DNA from 2 places in the Pseudomonas sp. RA_35y_Pfl2_P32 genome. Region 1 is predicted to be linked to the other one. Evidence: predicted binding sites of a transcription regulator. Region 1 holds the regulator's gene; the other holds the start of a gene.

Region 1 (7,313 bases):
GTCGGTGCTCGACACCGGGGACAGTCCACTGACCCGCAGGGCAAGCAACAGTAAAGCCAGGATGCCAGCCAGCAAGAAAAGGCCGACACCGATTTCCAGGGTGCGGTTTTGCATCAGAAATCTCCAAACATCAAGGCGGTCAAAATAAAGTCCAGGCCGAGAATGGCCAACGAGGCATACACCACGGTCTTGGTGGTGGCACGACTGATCCCCTCTGAAGTGGGCTCACAGTCATAGCCTTGGAATACGGCGATCCAGGTCACGACAAAGGCAAAGACCATGCTTTTAATAATGCCATTGAGCACATCGCCATTGAACGTCACGCTGTTTTGCATGTTCGACCAGTACGAGCCTTCATACACGCCCAGCCAGTCGACAGCCACCCAGGAACCACCCCAGATTCCGACTACGCTGAAAATCATCGCCAGCAGCGGCAGGGAAATGAAGCCAGCCCACAGCCGAGGGGCAATGATGTACTTGAGCGGGTCGACACCAATCATTTCCAGGCTCGACAACTGCTCGGTGGACTTCATGTTGCCGATTTCAGCGGTCAACGCCGAACCGGCACGACCGGCAAACAGCAGCGCAGTCACCACTGGCCCCAATTCGCGCAACAGGGTCAGCGCCACCATCTGCCCAACCGCCTGCTCCGAACCGTAGCTGGAGAGGATGTTGAAGCCTTGCAGCGCCAGCACCATGCCGATGAAGATCCCCGAGACCACAATGATCACCAGGGACATCACGCCGACCGAGTGCAGCTGCTTGATCAGCAGGCTGAACCCACCGCCGACGCTACCGCGCCCGAGCAAGGCGTGAAACAGGAACAATGACGAACGGCCAAGCACCGCGACGCTGTCGATGGCGGCCTGGCCGAATCGACGCACTCTCTCTATCAATGAAGTCTTGCGCATCAGCGCTTCCCCAGAAGATCTGCGCGGTAATCCGTCGCGGGAAAATGGAAGGGGACCGGACCGTCCGGATCACCTTTCATGAATTGGCGGATCCGCGGATTATCGGAATCCATCAGTTCGGCGGGTGTGCCCTGCCCCAACACCTGGCCATCGCCCACCACATACAGGTAGTCGGCGATACTCGCGGTCTCGGCCAGGTCGTGGGAAACCACGATGCTGGTGATCCCCAGGGCGTCGTTGAGTAAACGGATCAGGCGCACCAGCACCCCCATGGCAATGGGGTCCTGCCCGACAAAGGGTTCGTCGTACATGAGGATGCCCGGGTCCAGGGCGATCGCCCGGGCCAGCGCGACACGACGCTTCATGCCGCCGGACAGCTCATCGGGCATCAGTTCGGTGGCACCACGCAAGCCCACCGCCTGCAGTTTCATCAGGACGATGTCGCGGATCATTTCCTCGGGCAGCTGAGTGTGCACGCGCAGCGGAAACGCGACGTTCTCGAAGACATCGAGGTCGGTGAACAGCGCTCCGCTCTGGAACAGCACGCCCATATGCTTGCGCGCATCGAACAAGTCGCTGCGCGACAGCTTGGGCAAATTCTGGCCATTGACCCACACTTCGCCACTGGAAGGACGCAACTGCGCGCCCATCAGGCGTAACAGCGTGGTTTTCCCGCAACCGGAAGGCCCCATGATGCCGGTGACCTTACCGCGTGGTATGCGAATATCGACATTGTTGAAAATGCTCCGCGTGCCGCGCTTGAAGGACACTCCCTTAAGCTCGACCGCGTAGGCGTTATCGGCACTCATCTAAACTCCTTGCGATGCAAGCCTCTCACTCGGACGCCGCACCCTCCGACGAGAGCACATATCATCCTTGGCAGGCCGGACAGGCGACGAACTATATCACTGCCCAGCCATGGCGCCCAAGGCCGAAGACCGGCGCATTCAGCTTCAATTAAGGTTAAAGCCGGTTAATCGCAAGGTTCCCGTGACACCGCCCGCACAAAGCGTGACGAACTAACGTGAGGGAATTGATCATTACCGCTATAATCGCCACCTTTTCCCCAGGCTATTCGATTTCAGACATGAGCCAGTCCAGCGACCCGATCAAATCGGCACAACGTACGATCCGCCTCGAGCTGGAAGCCGTCAAAGGCTTGCTGGCCCAGATCGACGCAGACTTCGTACGCGCTTGTGAGTTGATTCTGTCCAGCAAAGGCCGGGTGGTGGTGGTCGGCATGGGCAAGTCCGGGCACATCGGCAACAAGATTGCCGCGACCCTGGCCAGCACCGGTACCACGGCCTTTTTCGTCCACCCGGCCGAAGCCAGTCACGGCGACATGGGCATGATCACCCGCGACGACATCATTCTCGCCCTGTCCAACTCCGGTTCGACCCACGAAATCATCACCCTGCTGCCGTTGATCAAGCGCCTGGGGATCCAGTTGATCAGCCTGACCGGCAATCCTAGCTCGGCACTGGCCAAGGCCGCCGACGTCAACCTCAATGTCCATGTCGAACATGAAGCCTGCCCGCTGAACCTGGCGCCGACTTCATCGACCACAGCAGCACTGGTGATGGGCGACGCCCTGGCGGTGGCCTTGCTGGAAGCCCGGGGCTTTACCGCCGAAGATTTCGCCTTCTCCCACCCGGGCGGCGCTCTGGGTCGGCGCCTGCTGCTGAAAGTCGAAGATGTCATGCACATCGGTGCCGAGCTGCCGCAGGTAGTGCGCGGTACATCGCTCAAGGACGCCTTGCTGGAAATGACCCGCAAAGGCCTGGGCATGACCGTGGTACTTGAAGCCGATGGCACATTGGCCGGGATTTTCACCGACGGCGACCTGCGCCGCTCCCTGGACCGCTCGATCGACTTCCAGCAGGCCAGGATCGAAGAGGTCATGACCCTTCACGGCAAGACCGCCCGGGCCGAGATGCTCGCGGCACAAGCCCTGAAGATCATGGAAGACAACAAGATCAATGCCCTGGTGGTGGTCGACAACGACGACCGTCCGGTAGGCGCCCTGAACATGCACGACCTGTTGCGCGCAGGGGTGATGTAATGGCTGACGACCTGCTCGAACGCGCCAGGCCTGTCCAACTGGCGGTCTTCGATGTCGACGGCGTACTCACTGACGGTCGCCTGTATTTCCTGGAAGATGGCAGCGAATTCAAGAGTTTCAGCACCCTCGACGGTCAAGGCATGAAAATGTTGCTGGCCAGTGGTGTGACAATAGCCATTATCAGTGGTCGAACCAGCCCGGTGGTCGAGCGTCGCGCCAAAAGCCTGGGGGTTGCCCACCTGTATCAAGGCCGCGAGGACAAACTTGTGGTGCTCGACGAGCTTCTCGCGCAACTGGGCCTAAGCTATGAACAGGTCGCCTATCTGGGTGATGACCTGCCTGACCTGCCGGTGATTCGACGGGTCGGCCTGGGCATGGCCGTTGCCAATGCTGCGGGTTTTGTCCGCGAACACGCCCACGGCATCACCGAGGCCCGTGGCGGCGAAGGTGCTGCTCGAGAATTCTGTGAATTGATATTACGCGCCCAAGGCAACCTGCAAGACGCCAACGCCGCGTACCTGTGAGTCATTTATGCTGAGTAAAAAGTTTCGCAACATCGTGTTTTTCGCAGCCATCGCCGCGCTGCTTGCGGCTGTGGGCTACTGGAATATCAGCCCCGAGCGCTTTCTCGACAAACCGGTAGCGGCAGTCAACGACAGCGAGATCGACTACTACGCCATCAACGCCCACAGCGTGCAGTTCCTGCCAGATGGCAAGTTGCAGTACGACATGACGTCCGACAAGGTCGAGCACATCAAGGCCAGCGAAGTGACCCTGCTGACCAAACCGGACCTGCAGATGTATCGCGGCACCGAATTCCCCTGGCACGTGCAGAGCGAACGTGGCGAGGTCAATCCTGACGGCACCGAGGTCGAACTGATCGACTCGGTACGCATTGCCCGTACGGATGCCAAGAATCGCCCGATGGTCATCACCACCACGCGCATGACGGTATTCCCCAAGCAGCAATATGCGCAGACCCAGCAAGCCGTTAGAATCGACGGCGCTGGCGGTGTATCGACTGGTACCGGAATGAAGGCGTATTTGAAAGAAAGCAGGATACACCTGCTATCGAACGTAAGAGGACAGTATGAGGCTCGTTAAAACCCTCCCTATTTTGCTCAGTCTGGGCGCAGCACTGGGAAGCGCGAGCGCCTGGGCCCTGCCGACCGATAGAGATCAACCTATCCGCATCCAGGCCGACGACGCCCAACTGGACGACAAGAACGGTATCGCCACCTACAAGGGCGACGTGATCATCACCCAGGGCTCGATGAAGGTCACCGGCAACACCGTGACCATCACCCGCACAGCGGCTGGCGATATCGACGTCGTAACCTCGGTCGGCAACCTGGCCTACTTCGAGCAGATGCAAACCGTGGGCGACACCAAGCCTGTGCAGGGCTACGGGGTGACCATTCAGTACCACGCCTCGCAAGACCGCGTCGTGCTGATCGATCGGGCCAAAGTCATCGACAAGGACAACAACATTACCCTGGGCGAGAAAATCGTCTACGACACCAACAAAAAGCTCGCCAGCGCCGGTCGCGCCACGGGCAGCAAGGTCACTGAGCAACGTCCGCGGATCGACATGGTCATCCAGCCGAAAAAGAAAACTGACGAGCAAAAGGCCCAGTAATGGCAACTCTGAAAGCCCAGCACCTGGCCAAGAGCTACAAGAGCCGTCAGGTCGTGCGTGACGTCAGCCTGTCCATCGACAGCGGCCAGATCGTCGGCCTGCTTGGCCCCAACGGTGCCGGCAAGACCACCTGCTTCTACATGATCGTCGGCCTGGTGCAGGCCGACCAGGGTCGCGTACTGATCGACGACCTGGACGTCAGCCACCAGCCCATGCACGGTCGCGCGCGGGCAGGTATCGGCTATCTTCCACAAGAAGCGTCGATCTTCCGCAAACTGTCGGTTGCCGACAACATCATGGCCATCCTCGAAACCCGCAAGGAACTCGACAAGGCTGGTCGGCGCCAGGAACTCGAAAGCCTGCTGCAGGAGTTCCACATCAACCATATCCGCGACAACCTGGGCATGAGCCTTTCCGGTGGCGAACGACGCCGCGTGGAAATTGCCCGCGCCCTGGCTACCGCGCCGAAATTCATCCTGCTCGACGAACCTTTCGCTGGCGTGGACCCGATTTCGGTCGGCGACATCAAGCAGATCATCCATCACCTCAAGGCCAAGGGCATTGGCGTGCTGATCACGGACCACAACGTGCGTGAAACCCTGGACATCTGCGAGACCGCCTATATCGTGAACGATGGTCAACTGATCGCTGAAGGTGACGCTGAAACCATCCTGGCCAACGAACTGGTCAAGGAAGTGTACCTGGGCCACGAGTTCCGCCTATAAGCTGCGAGGCGTCTAGCCTGCTGGCAGAGCGCATTGTCAATGAAAGCCTTAATATTTTTATTGTCATGACGCTCTAGGCAAACACTTCAGTTTCAGGCATATAATTTGCTTAAGTTTGGCGCCCCGGCGCCCTGTAGTGGATGGCGCACGTGCGCCGGCGAATAAGGTGTTAAGCCCCAGCCATGAAACCATCGCTAGTCTTGAGAATGGGCCAGCAGCTGACGATGACACCGCAGCTGCAACAGGCCATCCGCCTGCTCCAATTGTCGACCCTGGACCTGCAACAGGAAATCCAGGAAGCCTTGGAGTCAAATCCAATGCTCGAACGCCAGGAAGAAGGCGACGACTTCGATAACGCCGACCCCATGGCGGACAACATCGAGCACAAACCCAACACCGACGTCCAGGAACCCTCCTACCAGGAAACCGCCCCCACGGTGGATAACCTCGAGGAAGGTGAATGGAACGAGCGCATTCCCAACGAACTACCGGTCGATACGGCCTGGGAAGACGTCTACCAGACCAGCGCCAGCAGTCTGCCCAGCAACGATGACGACGAGTGGGACTTCACCACCCGCACCTCCGCCGGCGAAAGCCTGCAGAGCCACCTGCTCTGGCAATTGAACCTGGCCCCGATGTCCGATACCGATCGCCTGATCGGCGTGACCCTGATCGACTGCATCAACAACCAGGGCTACCTGGACGAAACCCTCGAGGAGATCCTCGAGGCATTCGACCCGGAACTGGACATCGAGCTGGACGAAATCGAAGCCGTCCTGCACCGCATCCAGCAATTCGAGCCCGCCGGCATCGGCGCCCGCAACCTGGGCGAGTGCCTGTTGCTGCAATTGCGCCAACTGCCCGCCAAGACGCCTTGGCTGGCCGAGGCCAAGCGCCTGGTCAGCGATTACATCGACCTGCTCGGCAGCCGCGACTATAGCCAGTTGATGCGGCGCATGAAGCTCAAGGAAGACGAACTGCGCCAGGTGATCGAACTGGTCCAGAGCCTCAACCCGCGCCCCGGCTCGCAGATCGAGTCCAGCGAAGCCGAATACGTGGTGCCCGACGTGATCGTGCGCAAGGACAACGAGCGCTGGCTGGTGGAGCTGAACCAGGAGTCGGTACCGCGCTTGCGAGTCAACCCGCAGTACGCCGGTTTCGTCCGTCGCGCCGACACCAGCGCCGATAACACCTTCATGCGCAATCAACTGCAGGAGGCGCGCTGGTTCATCAAGAGCCTGCAAAGCCGCAATGAAACCCTGATGAAAGTCGCCACCCAGATCGTCGAGCACCAGCGCGGCTTTCTCGAATATGGCGACGAGGCGATGAAGCCGTTGGTCCTGCATGACATCGCCGAAGCGGTGGGCATGCACGAGTCGACGATTTCCCGGGTCACCACACAAAAGTTCATGCATACCCCGCGCGGTATCTATGAGCTGAAGTACTTTTTCTCCAGCCACGTCAGCACCTCTGAAGGCGGTGAATGCTCGTCCACGGCGATCCGCGCGATCATCAAAAAACTGGTTGCCGCGGAAAATCAGAAAAAGCCGTTGAGTGACAGCAAGATCGCTGGTTTACTGGAGGCACAAGGTATTCAGGTAGCCCGTCGTACCGTCGCCAAGTACCGTGAATCCCTCGGGATCGCGCCGTCGAGCGAACGCAAGCGATTGATGTAACGGGCCACGCCACCGCGTTCCAGGGTGTTTTCGAATTTTTCGCAGACACCCTAGTGGCAGGCAACTCGCCTGCCGCCTTATGCACTGGCAACGAAGGAGAAGCTGTATGCAAGTCAACATCAGTGGACACCAACTGGAAGTTACCGAACCTCTGCGCACCTACATCGGCGAAAAACTCGACCGGTTGGAGAGGCATTTCGACAAGATCACCAACGTGCAAGTCACGATGAACGTCGAGAAGCTGTTGCAGAAAATCGAAGCCACGCTGCATATCCCCGGCGGAGAAGTGGTCGCCAATGC
Region 2 (7,313 bases), on a different contig from region 1:
CGGCGCGTTTTTCGCCAGCCAGGCGAAGACGATCAGGGTCAGGATCAGCGGGATCAGGGCGAAGCCGAACACGTTGCTCCAGCCAAACGCGGCTGCCAGCACCGGCGCGATCAGCGCCGCGAGCACGGTGCCCGAGTTGCCCGCACCGGCGATGCCCATGGCCTTGCCCTGGTGCTGCGGCGGGTACCACTGCGAGGCCAGGGGCAGGGCGACGGCAAACGAGGCCCCGGCCATGCCCAGGAACACCCCCAGCAGCAGGGCTTGCTCGTAGCTGTGGATGCCCAGCTTCCAGGCGCCGAACAGCGCGCAGATGACGATGACCTGGCCAATCAGGCCGGCGGTCTTGGGCGACAGGCGGTCAGCGAGCAGGCCCATGACAAAACGCAGCAAGGCCCCGGCGAGGATCGGCGTGGCTACCATCAACCCGCGCTGTTGGGTGGTCAGGTGCAGGTCGGCGGCAATTTGCACGGCCAGTGGTCCCAGCAGGTACCAGACCATGAAGCTCAGGTCGAAATACAGGAATGCCGAGAACAGGGTCGGGGTATGGCCGGATTTCCAGAAGCTTGAATTCATCGCGCACCTCAGCGGTTAAGAGTCTCGAAGGGAGTCGTGAGCTTGGCGGTGGCGCGCCGCGACGGCCGCACCACCGGCCCCGGGCTGTGGGGCCAAAACGAAAAAACGCCGCAACCCGCTGCGCTTGCGCGAAAGGGGTGTGCGACGTCGTTGTCGTGGGTGGGGCAACCGCCGTTGGTTACCTGTGTGGATTACTTAGCGATATCTGTGCCAACAAGAGCAACCGCGAGGGTCGCCAACGATGCCGCGCAAAACGTGATTCAACGCAGCGTTCACTCCAGCAACTCACTCATGGCAATGATCTGCTCGGCCACCTGGATCAGCTTCTGTTGACGGCTCATGGCCTGGCGGCGCATCAGGGTGTAGGCCTGTTCTTCGTTGCAGGCCTTCATTTTCATCAGCAGGCCCTTGGCCAATTCGATGCGCTTGCGCTCGGCCAGTTGCTGGTCCCGGGCAAACAGTTGGGCGCGCAGGGCCTGGTCGCTTTCAAAGCGCGCCATGGCCACATCGAGGATTGGCTGCAGGCGGGCGGCATGGATGCCTTCGACGATGTAGGCGCTGACGCCAGACTTGATCGCCTGGCGCATCACGCCCGGGTCGTGTTCGTCGGTGAACATCACGATCGGCCGTGGCTGGTCGCGGCTCACCAGCACCACTTGTTCCAGCACATCGCGGCTGGGTGACTCGGTATCGATCAGGATCACGTCCGGGCGCACCGTTTCGACGCGCGCGGGCAGGTCGATGGTCAGGCCCGATTCGTCGATCACCTCAAACCCGGCTTCGGTCAGGGCGGTCTTCAGGCGTCCGACTTTTTTTGCGGTGTCATTGATCAGCAGGATTCGCAACATGCTCATGCTCTCCTGTCAGGGTTGGGCGCGCAGGGCGGGGGTGTCGGTCATGGCGTGCAGGGTGAAACTGCGGGCATAGGCCGCCGGGTCCGCACCGTCCCAGATCTTGCCGTCGATCAATTGGCTGCGGCGCATCTCATGGCTGTCCGCGGTTATGCCCAAGGCCCCGGCCGCGTCGCGGTACAGGCCCAGTTGCTGGACCTGGCGGGCCACGCCCAGGTAATCCGGGTCGTCGCGCAGCAAGCCCCAGCGGCGGAACTGGGTCATGAACCACATGCCGTCGCTCAAGTAGGGCATGTTCACCTCGCCATGGCCGTGAAAACGCAGCGCATGTGGGTCCTGCCAGCGGTTGCCGAGACCGTCGGCGTAGTCGCCGAGCAAGCGTGGCTCGATGTTGTCCACGGGGGTATCGAGGTAGTCGGCGGCGCTGAGCAACTGTGCGGTGCTGCGGCGGTTTTCCGGGCTTTGCTCGATGAACCGGCTGGCTTCCAGGATCGCCATCACCAGCGCTCGGGCGGTATTGGGGTATTGCTCGATGAAGGCGCGGGTGCAGGCGAGGACTTTTTCCGGGTGGTCGGGCCAGATGGCCTGGCTCGTCGCCAGGGTAAAGCCGAGGTTCTGCTGCACCGCGCTGGCGCTCCAGGGTTCGCCCGCGCAAAACCCGTCAATGCGCCCGGCCTGCAAGTGCGCGACCATTTGCGGCGGTGGCACCACCACGCTGGTGACATCGCGCAGCGGATGAATGCCCTGGCTGGCCAGCCAGTAGTACAACCACATGGCGTGGGTGCCGGTGGGGAAGGTCTGGGCGAAGGTGAGTTTTGGGCGACTTTGGTGCACGTGCCGATCCAGTGCCTCAGGACTGGTCACGCCCAGGCTTTGCAGACCGTGGGAAAGGTTGATGCTCTGCCCGTTGTGGTTCAGGCCCATGAGCACGGCCATGTCGGTGGCGGCCACGCCGCCAATGCCCAGGTGCACCGCGTACACCAGGCCATAAAGGCTATGGGCGGCATCCAGTTCGCCGCTGACCAACTTGTCCCGCAGGTTGGCCCAGGACGTTTGGCGCTTGAGGTTCAGGGTCAGGCCGTAGGGCTGGGCAAAGCCCTGGGTGGCGGCGACCACCACCGAGGCGCAATCGCTCAGGGCCATGAAGCCCAGGTTGATTGAGGTCTTTTCCGGCGCATCGCTGCCATTGACCCAGGCCAGTGGGCCGACTGATGGTTCGTTCATCGAGAGTGCACCTTGCAAAAAAAAGCGTCGCCCCGGACCGCTGTGCAAGCAAAGTCGGATGACGACGCCATGGTCTTTCGACTCATCCCGGCGCTGGCATGAGTACGGATAGGGTTCACGGTGCAAGGCATATGCCATTGCCGAGGGATTTGTACATGTGCCTCGCCTGCGACCCCGATGCCCGGCTATAATCGCCGCCTTATTTCGCCGCCGACTCGAGTCAAGCCCACCCATGTATACCCTGGCCCGCCAACTGCTGTTCAAACTCTCCCCGGAAACCTCCCACGATCTGTCCCTGGACTTGATTGGTGCGGGCGGGCGCCTGGGCCTGAACGGGTTGCTGTGCAAGGCGCCGGCCCACGTGCCGGTGACTGTCATGGGCCTGGACTTCCCCAACCCGGTCGGCCTGGCGGCAGGCCTGGACAAGAACGGCGCGGCCATCGACGGTTTTGCCCAGCTCGGTTTTGGTTTCGTCGAAATCGGCACCATCACCCCGCGCCCACAACCGGGCAATCCCAAGCCACGGATTTTTCGCTTGCCGCAAGCCGAGGCGATCATCAACCGCATGGGGTTCAACAACCTCGGCGTCGATCACTTGCTGGCCCGCGTTGCCGCGGCCAAGTACAAGGGCGTGCTGGGGATCAACATCGGCAAGAACTTCGATACGCCGGTCGAGCGCGCAGTCGACGACTACCTGATCTGCCTGGACAAGGTCTACGCCCACGCCAGCTATGTCACGGTCAATGTCAGTTCGCCGAACACCCCGGGCCTGCGCAGCCTGCAGTTCGGTGATTCGCTCAAGCAACTGCTGGCCGACCTGGCCACGCGCCGCGCCGAACTGGTCCTGCGCCATGGCAAGCATGTGCCCCTGGCGATCAAGATCGCCCCGGACATGACGGACGAAGAGACCGTCCAGGTGGCGCAGGCGCTGATTGAAACCGGCATGGACGCGGTCATCGCCACCAACACCACCCTGAGCCGGGTGGGCGTCGAAGGCATGGAGCACGGTGACGAGATGGGCGGCTTGTCGGGCGCCCCGGTGCGTGAGAAGAGCACCCATACGGTCAAGGTGCTGGCGGCGGAACTGGCGGGGCGCTTGCCGATCATCGCGGCGGGCGGGATTACCGAAGGACGGCACGCTGCTGAGAAAATCGCCGCGGGTGCCAGCCTGGTGCAGATCTATTCGGGCTTCATCTACAAGGGCCCGGCGCTGATCCGTGAATCGGTCGACGCCATCGCCGCCCTGCGCTAATACAGACAGCCATAAAAAAGGGCCCCTCAAGGGGGCCCCTGGGCCGAAGCCCGCCGTCCGGAGAGGACGTGCATGGTTAAGTCGTTACGTAATCAAGTTGTCGTGTCGGAATGTGTGCCCCGTTTAGCCGACGGCGTGAAGTTCGTTGAGTCTGTGGATTCCCGCAGTGCCGGTCATACCGTCCCAGTTGTCGCCGCGTCCTTCTCGCCAGCCGTTAATCCAGGCTTGGCGTACCGACGGTAGAGTAAATGGGCAAAGCTCACGGGATTTGCCACCAACGCCATATTGATATCCGCGCAAAAATGCTCTTTCCAACGGATCACGCTTAAGTCTTCTCATAGGGTGTTGCCCTCACTTGTTGACTGTATGTGTCGCGTCGACCTCTATCGAGGTCAGGCAGAAAACGCTCTGCCAATGGCGGCTCGCTGCCGGCGTGGCGAGCCAAGGTGTTGACGTCGTTGCGGCGTCAACCTGAGTTGAGTTCTAACCAATGCGTCACATCGAGGGAATGATCGTTTTGTCATAAGGACGTAACGATAAAGATGTTAAGGCCATAAGAAACAACACGGGTTTTGCCGGGTGGTTGGCCAAACCCCGCTATGATCAGGCTCTCAAAGAATGATGAGGCGAATGCTTCCCGTGTCATGTCCAACCGATGCACTCGGTTACTATTCGACGAAGGGTCGAGTTATGACATTTTATTGCATCGAATCTTTTATCTGCCCGGGCATCTAAGCTCATTCCAGCCGGTTGGCTGGAACAGCCGCCAGGGTGGGACGGCACACCTTCGTGCCACGCGAGCGCTCTTTTAGAAAAGCGCTTGATTGAAAACCGAGCGGTCAATGCGTTGCCCGTTCACTTATCGCTAAAGGCCCTGGAACTCCCATGTCGGATCGTTACGAACTCTTCCTCACTTGCCCAAAAGGCCTTGAAGGCCTGCTCATCGAGGAAGCCGTCGGGCTTGGCCTTGAGGAAGCGCGCGAGCACACCTCGGCTGTGCGCGGCATGGCTACCATGGAAACCGCTTATCGCCTGTGCCTGTGGTCGCGCCTGGCAAACCGCGTGCTGTTTGTCCTCAAGCGCTTCCCGATGAAGGACGCCGAAGACCTCTACCACGGCGTGCTGGATGTCGAGTGGCAAGACCACATGCTGGCGGACGGCACCCTGGCGGTGGAGTTCAGCGGCCACGGTTCGGGCATCGACAACACCCACTTCGGCGCCCTGAAGGTCAAGGATGCCATTGTCGACAAACTGCGCACGCCGTCGGGCGAACGTCCATCGATCGACAAGCTCAACCCGGACCTGCGCATTCACCTGCGCCTGGACCGTGGCGAAGCGATCCTCTCCCTGGACCTGTCCGGGCACAGCCTGCACCAGCGCGGCTATCGCCTGCAGCAAGGTGCCGCTCCGCTGAAGGAAAACCTTGCGGCGGCGATCCTGATTCGTGCCGGCTGGCCACGCATCGCGGCCCAGGGCGGCGCCCTGGCTGACCCGATGTGTGGTGTCGGGACCTTCCTGGTGGAAGCGGCGATGATTGCCGCCGACATGGCCCCCAACCTGCGTCGTGAGCAATGGGGCTTCACCGCCTGGCTCGGCCACGTGCCGGCGCTGTGGAAAAAACTCCATGAAGAAGCCAGCGCCCGTGCCGCCGCCGGGTTGGCCAAGCCACCGCTGTGGATCCGCGGTTACGAGGCTGATCCGCGCCTGATCCAGCCGGGTCGCAACAACGTCGAGCGTGCTGGCCTGAGCGAGTGGATCAAGATCTACCAGGGCGAAGTGGCCACCTTCGAGCCGCGCCCGGACCAGAACCAGAAAGGCCTGGTGATCTGCAACCCGCCGTACGGCGAGCGCCTGGGCGACGAGGCGAGCCTGCTCTACCTCTACCAGAACCTTGGCGAGCGCCTGCGTCAGGCCTGCCTGAACTGGGAAGCGGCGGTGTTCACCGGCGCGCCGGACCTGGGCAAACGCATGGGCATACGCAGCCACAAGCAGTATGCGTTCTGGAACGGCGCCTTGCCGTGCAAGCTGCTGCTGATCAAAGTGCTGCCCGACCAGTTCGTCACCGGCGAGCGCCGGACCCCGGAGCAACGCCAGGCCGAGCGTGAACAGGCGATCTACGACCAGGCGCCGGTCGAACCGCAAGAGCGTCAGTACAACAAGAATGGCAACCCGATCAAGCCCACCCCGGCCCCCGTGCCCGTGGTCGAGCAGGCGCGTCTGAGCGAGGGCGGGCAGATGTTTGCCAACCGTCTGCAGAAGAACCTCAAGGCCCTGGGCAAGTGGGTCAAGCGCGAAGGGATCGACTGCTACCGCGTATACGATGCCGACATGCCTGAGTACTCGATGGCCATCGACCTGTATCACGACTGGGTCCATGTGCAGGAGTACGCCGCACCGAAGTCGATCGACCCGGAAAAAGCCTCGGCGCGGATGTTCGACGCCCTGGCCGCCATTCCCCAGGCTTTGAACATCGACAAAAGCCGCGTGGTGGTCAAGCGCCGCGAGCGCCAGAGTGGTACCAAGCAGTACGAGCGCCAGAGTGCCCAGGGCAAGTTTGTCGAGGTCAACGAAGGCGGGGTCAAGCTGCTGGTCAACCTGACCGACTACCTCGACACCGGGCTGTTCCTGGACCACCGTCCGATGCGCATGCGCATCCAGAAAGAGGCGGCCGGCAAACGTTTCCTCAACCTGTACTGCTACACCGCGACCGCCAGCGTGCACGCGGCCAAGGGGGGCGCCCGCAGCACCACCAGCGTCGACCTGTCCAAGACTTACCTGGACTGGGCGCGCCGCAACCTGTCGCTCAACGGTTTCTCCGACAAGAACCGCCTGGAGCAGGGCGATGTCATGGCCTGGCTGGAAGCCAACCGTGACGAGTTCGACATGATCTTCATCGATCCGCCGACCTTCTCCAACTCCAAGCGCATGGAAGGCATCTTCGACGTCCAGCGTGACCACGTGCAGTTGCTCGACCTGGCCATGGCACGCCTGGCGCCGGGCGGGGTGTTGTACTTCTCCAACAACTTCCGCAAGTTCCAGCTCGAAGACAACCTCACAACGCGCTACGCCGTCGAGGAAATCACCGCGCAAACCATCGACCCGGACTTTGCCCGTAACGGCAAGATCCACCGCGCCTGGAAAATCATGGCGCGCTAAGGTTCGACGGGATCCATAGAGCCTTGATGCTTCTCGGCTCTATGGGTTATTGGGCTGGCAAAGCTAATGGCGAATAGCTATAACTTCAGACAAGGCCCAGGTGACGCCGAAGCTCACTGGCGTTTGAGTGTTGCTTATGCCGTTGCATGCCGCACGACCGAAAATCCTGGGCTTCATCAATGAAGATGTCTCGGCCTGGCGGGTAGCACTGCTGGCGTTGTTGGCCGGTGGCGTGCTCACGGGCCTGCTCGCCTGGA

What was found. The regulator sigma-54, encoded in region 1, starts transcription at its own class of promoters, with help from an activator protein. The targets are predictions, from matches to a motif close to ANTGGCATNNANNTTGCTNT.
Region 2: AACY45_RS06850 (CmpA/NrtA family ABC transporter substrate-binding protein) is a predicted target of sigma-54. The motif match lies at 2,768-2,787, and genes of this name have one in related genera.

What each region holds. Positions count from the first base shown of each region.
Region 1 covers NZ_CAXAQF010000010.1:160,993-168,305, forward strand. The annotation lists gene mlaD (outer membrane lipid asymmetry maintenance protein MlaD) at 1-114, opposite strand, end outside; gene mlaE (lipid asymmetry maintenance ABC transporter permease subunit MlaE) at 114-911, opposite strand; gene AACY45_RS12340 (ATP-binding cassette domain-containing protein) at 911-1,720, opposite strand; gene AACY45_RS12345 (KpsF/GutQ family sugar-phosphate isomerase) at 1,999-2,973, shown strand; gene AACY45_RS12350 (KdsC family phosphatase) at 2,973-3,497, shown strand; gene lptC (LPS export ABC transporter periplasmic protein LptC) at 3,505-4,077, shown strand; gene lptA (lipopolysaccharide transport periplasmic protein LptA) at 4,064-4,612, shown strand; gene lptB (LPS export ABC transporter ATP-binding protein) at 4,612-5,337, shown strand; gene AACY45_RS12370 (RNA polymerase factor sigma-54) at 5,520-7,013, shown strand; gene hpf (ribosome hibernation-promoting factor, HPF/YfiA family) at 7,120-7,313, shown strand, end outside.
Region 2 covers NZ_CAXAQF010000005.1:150,222-157,534, reverse strand. The annotation lists gene AACY45_RS06860 (nitrate/nitrite transporter) at 1-573, opposite strand, end outside; gene AACY45_RS06855 (ANTAR domain-containing response regulator) at 846-1,421, opposite strand; gene AACY45_RS06850 (CmpA/NrtA family ABC transporter substrate-binding protein) at 1,437-2,648, opposite strand; gene AACY45_RS06845 (quinone-dependent dihydroorotate dehydrogenase) at 2,881-3,900, shown strand; gene rmf (ribosome modulation factor) at 4,024-4,239, opposite strand; gene rlmKL (bifunctional 23S rRNA (guanine(2069)-N(7))-methyltransferase RlmK/23S rRNA (guanine(2445)-N(2))-methyltransferase RlmL) at 4,786-7,056, shown strand; gene AACY45_RS29250 (hypothetical protein) at 7,193-7,313, shown strand, end outside.